DNA from 3 places in the Nocardioides aromaticivorans genome. Region 2 is predicted to be linked to each of the others. Evidence: riboswitches for the same ligand, from Rfam matches in the RefSeq annotation. Region 2 holds a riboswitch; each other region holds the start of a gene.
What was found. Region 2 has a riboswitch for glycine ahead of gcvT (glycine cleavage system aminomethyltransferase GcvT). Riboswitches for the same ligand answer to the same signal wherever they lie in the genome.

Region 1 (3,266 bases), 290 kb from region 2:
GGGTCCGCAGGTTCACGGGCGTCCTTTCGATGGTTCGGATGCGGAGGTCACGTGCCGGTGGCGATCAGGTCGACGTCCGGCCCGGCCTTCCGGGAGACCTGGACCGCGGCGTTGCGAACGGCGCTCGCGATGGCGTCGATCTTCAGGGTTCGTGCGGAGCCCGCTACCGAGATGGCGGCCACCGCCCGACCGGACGGGCCGAGGATGGGGGCGGCCACGCAGACGAGACCCTCCCGGCACTCCTCGCGGTCGAACGCCACCCCTTCCTGGCGCGCAGCCTCGAGCTGACGGAGGAACATGCCCGGCAGCGCGATCGATCGCGTCGTCGTCGGCCGGAGTCCACCGTCGAGGACGCGCTTGACGGCCGTCCGGTCCGACCGGGACAGGATGGCCTTTCCGAGGCCGGAGGTGTGTGCGTTCAGCCTGCTGCCCACGCGCGACGGTGTCGAGGTGGAGCGGTGCCCGTAGATCTTGTCGAGGTAGACCACGTCGGTGCCGTCGAGGACGCCGAGGTGGACGTTCTCGTGCGTGAGCTCGTAGAGCTCGGAGAGGTACGGCAGCGCGACCTCGCGCAGGACGCCCGCTCCGCCGCGCAGGGCCACTGCTCCGAGGCGGAGCATCGGAGCGCACAGGTACCAGTCCATGCCGTCCCGGTCGACGAGCCCAGCGTCGCGCAGCACACCGAGCAGGCGATGGGCCGTCGACTTCGGAACGCCGGCGATGTGCGCGAGTTCGGTGAGGGTCGCGCCGCCTGCGGCGTCGCCGAACGCGGTCAGGAGCGAGATCGCCTTGCCGACAGACCCGCCGTCAGGAGTGCTGTGCTCAAGAGTGGGGACTGATACGTCTAATGGTCGTGCCCTCATACCAATACCGTACGCCGTTGATGTGTGCTGCGCCACCCCCAACTTCGGAACCGGTGCCACAGAGGCGCGGGGCCAGCCAGGAAGTGGCCGGTCAGGCGCCGGCACGTGTCGTGGCTGGCGTGTCGACGTGGCCCTCGACGGCGTCGAGCATGTCGCGCAGGGTGCGGGTGAGCGCGCTGACCTTGCGGCCGGAGAGCTGACTGATGATCGCGGACTCGACGGCGTGGAACTCGGGATGGACCTGCTCCGTCAGCGCGGTGCCCTTGTCGGTCAGGCGGAGCCGGACCAGGCGACGGTCCCGCTGGTCGCCCTCCCGGAGGAGCAGCCCTCGGCCCTCGAGGGTCTTCACTACCCCGGTCAGCGTGGCCTTCGAGACGTCGGCGCACTCGGCGACGTGTCGGGTCTCGACGCCGTCCGAGTTCCACACGACGGCGAGGACGATGAACCCGGTCCAGGTCAGGTCGTATCGGCGCAGGACGCGGTTGGTGAGCTCGGAGCGGACTGCGTTGGCCACTCGGAAGAGGTCGGACAACGGGCTGGCGGCAGCGAAGTCAAAGGGCGAGTTGCCGACCTGGCCGTTCATGCGGGCTCAGTTTCCGCGGGCGGTCGGAAGGGGCATCTGGCCATCCAAGTCCGGGCGTCGGGAGCTGGGAAGCGTGACGTTCCACGCCCCAGAACCGCGCGGGTTTCGGTGGAGACCGGACGAGGCGGACCGCACGTGGCGTTCCGCGGTCCGGCACAGCGTCCTGGCCACGGCGGGCCGGGCCGTGCTCCAGTGGGTGTTGCCAGACAGTCGGTGCCGGGCGTGACGAGGCTCGGCTACGGTGTGGGCGACGTACAACTGAACACCGGCCGTTCGAAGCCGAAGCAGGAGAGCCCCCGTCTGGCCTGATGGGTCGGGACGGGGCGCCGTAGGAGCAACTCTCCCCGAGAAACTCTCAGGCCCCATCACTGCTCGCGCGAGGCAACTCTGGAAAGTCAGGACCCGTGTCCTGCGCCCACGGTGCAAGCCGCTCGTCGCGGTGAAGCTCTCAGGCACCCATGACAGAGCGGGGAGGCAAGCGAAGCAGGGTGCAGTGCACCCTCGACGACGGGAGCCTCCGTGTCCTCGAACGACCCCACCCCTTTCGGGACCCCCTTCAGCGAGCGCCACATCGGCAGCGACGCTGCCGCGCAGGCGAAGATGCTGGCCGAGATCGGCTACTCGAGCCTCGACGACCTGATGGCCGCAGCGGTGCCGGCCGGCATCGTGTCGCCGGAGCCGCTCCGGCTCCCGCCCGCGGCCAGCGAGGCCGAGGCGCTCGCAGAGCTGGCCGCGCTGGCGGGCCGCAACGACGTCGGCGTGGCGATGATCGGCTGCGGCTACCACCCGACCATCACGCCCCCGGTGATCCGCCGCAACCTGCTGGAGGCGCCGGCCTGGTACACGGCGTACACGCCCTACCAGCCGGAGATCAGCCAGGGTCGGCTCGAGGCCCTGCTCAACTTCCAGACCGTCGTCGGCGACCTCACCGGCCTGCCGACGGCCAACGCCTCGCTGCTCGACGAGGCCACGGCCGTGGTCGAGGCGATCCTGCTGATGCGCCGAGCGTCGCGGTCGAAGTCCCCGCGGGTGCTCGTCGACGCGGACACGTTGCCGCAGACGCTCGCCGTCATCGGCACCCGCGCCGAGGCGGTCGGGCTCGAGGTCGAGCTCGTGGACCTGGACGGGCCGCTCCCGGAGGGCGACTTCTTCGGCCTGCTGGCGTCGTACCCCGGCTGCTCGGGGGAGGTCCGCGACCTGCGCCCGCTCGCCGACGACGCACATGGCCGGGGCGCCGCGGTGGCGGTCACCTGCGACCCGCTCGCGCTGACCCTGCTCACGCCGCCCGGCGAGATCGGCGCCGACATCGCGGTCGGGTCGACGCAGCGGCTCGGCGTCCCGATGTTCTACGGCGGCCCGCACGCCGCCTTCATCGCCGTGCGCGAGGGCCTCGAGCGGCACCTGCCGGGCCGCCTCGTCGGTGTCTCGATCGACGCGTCCGGACAGCCGGCGTACCGCCTCGCGCTGCAGACCCGCGAGCAGCACATCCGCCGCGACAAGGCGACGTCGAACATCTGCACCGCGCAGGTGCTGCTGGCGATCACCGCCGGGATGTACGCCGTTTACCACGGGCCCGACGGCCTGCGCCGGATCGCCGGCCAGGTTCACGCCCGCACCGCCGAGATCGCCTCCGAGCTGGAGGTGCGCGGCGTGCGGCGGGTCAACCGGCACTTCTTCGACACCGTCGTCGTCGAGGTCGCGGACGCCGTTGCCGTCGTCGCCCGCGCCCGCGCCGCCGGCATCCTGCTGCGCCCGGTCGACGCCACGCACGTCGGCATCACCTGCTCCGAGATCACCACCGCCGAGCACGTCGCGACCGT
Region 2 (3,266 bases):
GTCGCCGTCGACGTCCTCGTTGACCTCGACGACCTCGCCGGTCACCGGCGAGTAGAGGTCGCTGACGGACTTGGTGGACTCGAGCTCGCCGCAGGTCTGGCCCGCGGTGACGGTGTCGCCGACGGCCGGCAGGTCGACGTACACGATGTCGCCGAGAGCGTCGGCGGCGTAGGCCGTCACGCCGACACGCGCGGTGTCGCCGTCGAGGGCGACCCACTCGTGCTCGGCGGAGTACTGGAGGTTCGTGGGGTTGCTCATCGTCTTCTCCTCGAGGTGGGTCAGCGGTTGCGGGTGTAGAAGGGGAGCTCGACGACGTCGGCGTCCTCGAGGGAGCCGCGCAGCAAGACGGAGACCCGGGTGCCGGGCGCCGCGAGGTGCGGCGGCACGTAGGCCATCGCGACCGGCTTCTCCAGCGTCGGCGACGGCGCGCCGCTGGTGACCTCGCCGACCTCGGCGCCGGTGGCCGGGTCGACGACCGGGTAGCCCGCGCGCGGCGAGCGGCGGCCGGTGGAGACCAGCCCGACGAGCACGCGCTCCGGGCCCTGCTCCTTGCGCTTCGCGAGCGCCTCGTGCCCGACGAAGCCGTCCGGCTTGTCGAGGACGACGACCCGGCCCAGGTTGGCCTCGTACGGCGTCGTGTCGCGGCTCAGCTCGTGGCCGTAGAGCGGCATCCCCGCCTCCAGGCGCAGCGTGTCGCGGCAGGCGAGGCCCGCGGGGACGAGGCCGTGCGGCTCCCCCGCCTGCTGCAGCGCGGCCCAGACGGCCTCCGCGTCGGACGGCCGGCAGTAGACCTCGAAGCCGTCCTCGCCGGTGTAGCCCGTCCGCGCGAGCAGCACCTCGACTGCGCCGTCAGGGGCAGCGACCGTGCCGGCGTCGATGGCGTAGTACCTCAGCGACGGCACGTCGAGCTCGGTCAGCTCCGCGACGATCGCGGCCGACGCCGGGCCCTGGACCGCCAGCAGCGCCCACTCCTCCGACGTGTCGCGGACCTCGACGTCGTACCCGTCGGCGCCGGCGGCCACCTCGGGGGCGACGACGGCGACATTGCTGGCGTTCGCGACGACGAGGTAGTGCTCCTCGGCGAGGCGGTAGACGACGAGGTCGTCGATGATCCCGCCGTCCTCGGCGCAGATCATCGAGTAGCGGGCGCGGCCGACGCCGATCGCCGACGGACGACCGACGAGGGCGTGGTCGAGCGCGGCGCCGGCACCCGGGCCGGTCAGCTCGATCTCGCCCATGTGGGTGAGGTCGAAGAGGCCCGCCGTCGTGCGCACGGCCCGGTGCTCGGCGAGCTCCGAGCTGTAGCGGACCGGCATCTGCCAGCCGGCGAAGTCCGTGAAGTTGGCGCCCAGTGCGGTGTGGACCGCGTGCAGCGGGGTGGTGCGCGGGGTGGGGTCGTTCGTTGCCATGCGGAGGCTCCCGGGGTCGAGGGTGCACGGCACCCTGCTGGTCTGCCTCCCCGCTCTGTCATGGGTGCCTGAGAGCTTCACCGCGACGAGCGGCTTGCACCGTGGGCGCAGGACATGGGTCCTGTCTTTCCAGAGTTGCCTCGCCGCGCAGTGATGGGGCCTGAGAGTTTCTCGGGGAGAGTTGCTCCTACGGCGCCCCGTCGCGACCCATCGGGTCAGGCGGGGTCTCTCCTGCTGCGGCTTCGAACGGCCGGTGTGGAGTTGTGTGCGGCGAGGCTACAGGTCGTGGCCGCCCGGGTCCCATTCCCCTCCGGCGCGGACGGCACGCCTGCGTCAGCCGATGCTGGCGCCGCCGTCGACGTAGAGCGTCTGGCCAGTGACGTACGACGACTCGTCGGCCGACAGGAAGGTGACCGCGGCCGCGATGTCGTCCGGCTGACCGACCCGCCTGACCGGGACGGCGTCGGCGTTGAGGCGGCGGAACTCGTCGACGTCCATCTTCAGCCGGGCCGCGGTGGCGTCGGTCATCTCGGTCGCGATGAAGCCCGGCGCGACCGCGTTGACGTTGATCCCGAACGGGCCCAGCTCGATGCCCAGGGTGCGGGTGAAGCCCTGCACGCCCATCTTCGCGGCCGAGTAGTTGGCCTGCCCCCGGTTGCCCAGCGCCGAGATCGAGGAGATGTTCACGACCTTGCCGTACTTCTGCTCCACGAAGTGCTTCTGCGCGGCCTTGGTCATCAAGAACGCACCCTTGAGGTGCACCCCCATCACCAGGTCCCAGTCCTCCTCGGTCATCTTGAACAGGAGGTTGTCGCGGGTGATGCCCGCGTTGTTCACCAGGACGTGGATCCCACCCAGCTCGGTGACGACCCGCTCGATGGCGGCGTCGACCGACGCGCCGTCGGAGACGTTGGCGCCCACGCCGATGGCCTTCGCACCCTCGGTGAGCGGCAGCTTCGCGGCGGCCTCGGCGGCCGCGGTCTCGTCGAGGTCGACGATCGCGACCGACGCGCCCTCCTCGGCGAACCGGGTGGCGGTGCCGAACCCGATCCCGCGCGCTGCTCCGGTGATGACGGCGACTCGCCCGTCGAAACGACCCATGGTGGTGCTTCCTCTCGTTGGTGGTGGCGGCCGGTCGAGGTCGACTCAGCCGAGGCGGACCAGCGTCTTGCCGGTCGTGCGGCCCGCGAGCATGTCCGCCATCGCGCGCGGGGCCTGCTCGAGGCCGTCGTAGACGGTCTCGGGTGCGACCAGCCGGCCGTCGCGGATCCAGCCGGCCATCCGTTGCTGCATCTCCTCGAGCAGGTCGAGGTGCAGGCTGCCGCGGAAGCCGGACAGCGTCAGGTGCTTGGCGGTCGCGAGGAAGATGTTGCGCGGACCGGTGGGCTCCGACTCGTAGTCCGAGATCGAGCCGCACAGGGCGATGCGCCCGTGCATGGTCATCGCGTCGAGCGCCGCCTCGAGGTGCTCGCCGCCGACGTTGTCGAAGTACAGGTCGATGCCCTCGGGGGCCAGGCGTGCCAGCGCCTCCCCCAACGGCTCGGACCGGTGGTTGAACGCCGCGACGCCCAGGTCGTCGCGCAGCCAGGCGACCTTCTCGTCCGATCCGGCGCTCGCGACCACCCGGTGGCCGAGGTTGCGGGCGATCTGGACGACCAGGGAGCCGACGGCTCCGGCGGCCGCCGACACCCACAGGACCCGCCCGCCGCTGAGGCCGTCGACGACCGCGAGGCCGGCGTACGCCGTCAGGCCCATCGGCCCGAGCGGCCCGAGGAAGTGCTGGTGCGGCGCGTCGCCCGGGTCGAGCACGCGCAGCGTCCCGACGCCGTTCATGGCGCTCTCGCCCGCGCGCACCAC
Region 3 (3,266 bases), 2.0 Mb from region 2:
GGACGGCGGCGAGCGTGGCCTCGCCGGCGGACTCGCCGAACGAGATGCCGACGGTGTCGCCGTCGACCGGCCGCAGGTGGATGCCGGCCTCACGGGCGGCCGTGACGACCGCACCGGAACGACCGGGGACGCGGACGTTGAGGGTGTCGAAGAAGGTGTCGTTGACGACCTCGATGCCGGCGGCCTCGAGGGACGCGGCGGCCCGGCGGGCGAGGCCGTGGATGTCGGCCGCAATCTCCTTCAGGCCCTGCGGACCGTGGTAGACGGCGTACATGCCGGCGGTCACGGCGAGCAGCACCTGGGCGGTGCAGATGTTGGACGTCGCCTTGTCGCGGCGGATGTGCTGCTCGCGGGTCTGCAGGGCGAGCCGGTACGCCGGGCGTCCCTCGGCGTCGACCGAGACGCCGACCAGGCGCCCGGGCAGCTGGCGCTCGAGGCCCTCGCGGACGCTGATGAAGCCGGCGTGCGGGCCGCCGTAGAACAGCGGGACGCCGAAGCGCTGGGCCGAGCCGACCACGACGTCGGCGCCGAGCGTGCCGGGCGCCTCGAGCAGGGTCAGCGCGAGCAGGTCGGCGGCGACGACCGCGAGGCCGCCCCGCTCGTGGACCGCGTCGATGACCGGCTTGATGTCGGCGATCCGGCCGGAGGCGCCGGGGTACTGGATCAGCACGCCGGAGACATCGCCCTCGGGCAGGCCCTCGGTGAGGTCGGCGACCACGATCTCGATCCCGATGCCCTCGGCGCGGGTGCGCACGACGTCGATGGTCTGCGGCAGCGCGTCCGCGTCGACGACGAACGGGCCCGAGGCCTTGCGGTTCGCGCGGAACGCCAGCGCGACGGCCTCGGCAGCCGCCGTACCCTCGTCCAGCAGGGACGAGCCGGCGGTGGTCAGCCCGGTCAGGTCGGAGACCATCGTCTGGAAGTTGATGAGCGCCTCAAGGCGGCCCTGCGAGATCTCCGGCTGGTACGGCGTGTAGGCGGTGTACCAGCTCGGGTCCTCGAGCACGTTGCGGCGGATCACGGCGGGCGTCACGGTCGCGTGGTAGCCCAGGCCGATCATCGGCTCACCGGGGACGTTGGCCGCGGCCAGGGCGCGCAGCTCGGCGGCGGCGGTCTCCTCGTCGGCGGCCGCCGGCAGGTCGAGCTCCTCGCCGGACCGGATGGACTTCGGCACGGCCGCGTCCATGAGCGCGTCGATCGACGCGTAGCCGAGACGGTCGAGCATGGTCGCGACCTGGTCGTTGTCGGGACCGATGTGGCGGTTGACGAAGGGGGCACTCATCAGCAGGCAGGCTTCCTCGGGATCGAAAAGGATCGAGCCCTCCCCCTCTGTCGGCGCGTCGCTGCGCCTCCAGAGTTGCCTGCTCCGCACGGTCCGGGCGCCTGAGAGGTTCCGGGGAGGAATTGCCCCTTCGGCGCAGGCCCACGTCAGCGACGTGTCCTGACTCTCCCGTGCGGGATGAACAGCAGCTACAGGTTACAACGCCTAGCCGGCGTTCCTCGCAGCGCGACGCGCGGCGAGCTCGTCGCCGGCCACGTCCTCGGCCTGCTCGGTGTCGCTGGCGCTCTCGCTCGGCAGCTGGGCGAGGGTGCCCTCGATCTCGCGCCAGACACCGCCGATGGCGATGCCGAACACGCCCTGGCCGCCCTGCAGGAGGTCGATGACCTCGTCGTTGCTGGTGCACTCGTAGACCGAGGCGCCGTCGCTCATGAGCGTGACCTGGGTCAGGTCGTCGGTGCCACGCTCACGCAGGTGCCCGACCGCCGTACGGATCTGCTGCAGCGAGATGCCGGCGTCCAGCAGGCGCTTGATGATCTTGAGGATCAGGATGTCGCGGAAGCTGTAGAGGCGCTGCGAGCCGGACCCCTTGGCACCGCGCACGCTCGGCTCGATCAGGCCGGTGCGCGCCCAGTAGTCGAGCTGGCGGTAGGTGATGCCGGCCGCGTTGCACGCGGTCGGACCGCGGTAGCCCAGGTCGCTCGGCAGCGGGGAGACGTCGTCGGTGAAGAGCAGCCCCTGCTCCTCGGCGGCAGCGGTCGCCGCGGCCGTGTCCTGACCGACCTTCTCGGGCTGCTGCTCGTTCACGGGGTCCTCCGCAGGGGTTCGATCAGGTGGGTGATCAAGGGGTGGTCGCGCAGGCATTGCACGGCTGTCATTCGACTCTTCAAGGTACGGCGCCGATGACGGGCCGGTCAAAGACGTCGCCGGGCGTGTCGTCAAAAACCCTCAGCCTCAACTTGAGGCTGAGGGAACTCCCGTCACTGTCCTGCTTCGAAGTCCTCGGGCGAGACGTGGTCCAGGAACTCCCGGAACGCCTCGACCTCGTCCTCCTCCTCGGCCGGCGCCGAGATCCCCGCCTCGGCCAGGACCTCCTCCGAGCAGTAGATCGTCGTACCGGTGCGAAGGGCGAGGGCGATCGAGTCCGACGGGCGCGCGCTCACCTCGGCACCCGACGCCAGGACCAGCGTCGCGAAGAAGACGCCGTCCTTCACGTCGGTGATCCGCACCTCCGACAGCTCTCCCCCGGTCGCCGCGAGCAGGTCCCTCATGAGGTCGTGCGTCAGCGGTCGAGGGGGGACGACGCCCTGCTGGGCGAACGCGATCGCGGTGGCCTCCACGGCGCCGATCCAGATCGGCACGTAGCGGTCCCCGACGGTCTCGCGCAGCAGCACGATGGGCTGGTTGGACGGCATCTCCACCCGGACTCCCAGGACATCCACCTCGCGCATGCCTCAACACTACTCGGGGTGGGATGAGGTGGGAGTGGTGGCTGCGTGGGGGTCGCGCAGGTGTTGCGGTTTGGGACCAAACCGCAACAATCCAACGCCCGGAGCTGCAGTTCCTGCCCAATCCGCGGCCTCGCCGGATCCCCGCGACCCGCCGGCCCTCAGATCCGGCGCAGGCCCGCCTTGACCAGGGTGGCGTGCAGCCGCACGGACAGGGCGGCGATCTCGCTCACGGCCTCCTCGGCACGCGCGGCGGCGCCGGCGTCGCGGCCGCGGCGGGGGGCGACGACCTGCTGGATGAGCCCGACCTCGCGGTCGGCGGCCGCCCGGAAGCCGCGCAGGTGGCGGGGCTCGATGCCGAAGTCCGCCAGCTCGCTGGCGGTCTGCGCAATCACCAGCGCGTCGGTGTCGTAGTGCCCGGTCGCCGACGGCGTGATGAGGGCGAACTCCTCCAGCTGTGCGAGGAGGGCCTCGTCGATCTCGGCCACCTTGATGAGCTCCTTGCGCGATAGCCGCAGCTTGTCGCTGCGACGGAAGGA

Region 1: linked by a shared signal. The riboswitch ahead of gcvP (aminomethyl-transferring glycine dehydrogenase) and the one ahead of gcvT (glycine cleavage system aminomethyltransferase GcvT) in region 2 are both predicted to bind glycine.
Region 3: linked by a shared signal. The riboswitch ahead of gcvP (aminomethyl-transferring glycine dehydrogenase) and the one ahead of gcvT (glycine cleavage system aminomethyltransferase GcvT) in region 2 are both predicted to bind glycine.

The regions. Positions count from the first base shown of each region.
Region 1 is NZ_JACBZM010000001.1:2,264,922-2,268,187, forward strand. It holds gene BJ993_RS10650 (gamma-glutamyl-gamma-aminobutyrate hydrolase family protein) at 1-16, opposite strand, end outside; gene BJ993_RS10655 (IclR family transcriptional regulator) at 48-863, opposite strand; gene BJ993_RS10660 (MarR family winged helix-turn-helix transcriptional regulator) at 955-1,446, opposite strand; glycine riboswitch at 1,824-1,921, shown strand; gene gcvP (aminomethyl-transferring glycine dehydrogenase) at 1,966-3,266, shown strand, end outside.
Region 2 is NZ_JACBZM010000001.1:2,553,366-2,556,631, reverse strand. It holds gene gcvH (glycine cleavage system protein GcvH) at 1-258, opposite strand, end outside; gene gcvT (glycine cleavage system aminomethyltransferase GcvT) at 279-1,409, opposite strand; glycine riboswitch at 1,455-1,547, opposite strand; glycine riboswitch at 1,548-1,654, opposite strand; gene BJ993_RS12015 (SDR family NAD(P)-dependent oxidoreductase) at 1,743-2,510, opposite strand; gene BJ993_RS12010 (NADP-dependent oxidoreductase) at 2,556-3,266, opposite strand, start outside.
Region 3 is NZ_JACBZM010000001.1:4,553,930-4,557,195, reverse strand. It holds gene gcvP (aminomethyl-transferring glycine dehydrogenase) at 1-1,282, opposite strand, end outside; glycine riboswitch at 1,362-1,463, opposite strand; gene BJ993_RS21835 (MerR family transcriptional regulator) at 1,487-2,086, opposite strand; gene BJ993_RS21830 (bifunctional nuclease family protein) at 2,260-2,730, opposite strand; gene ftsR (transcriptional regulator FtsR) at 2,889-3,266, opposite strand, start outside.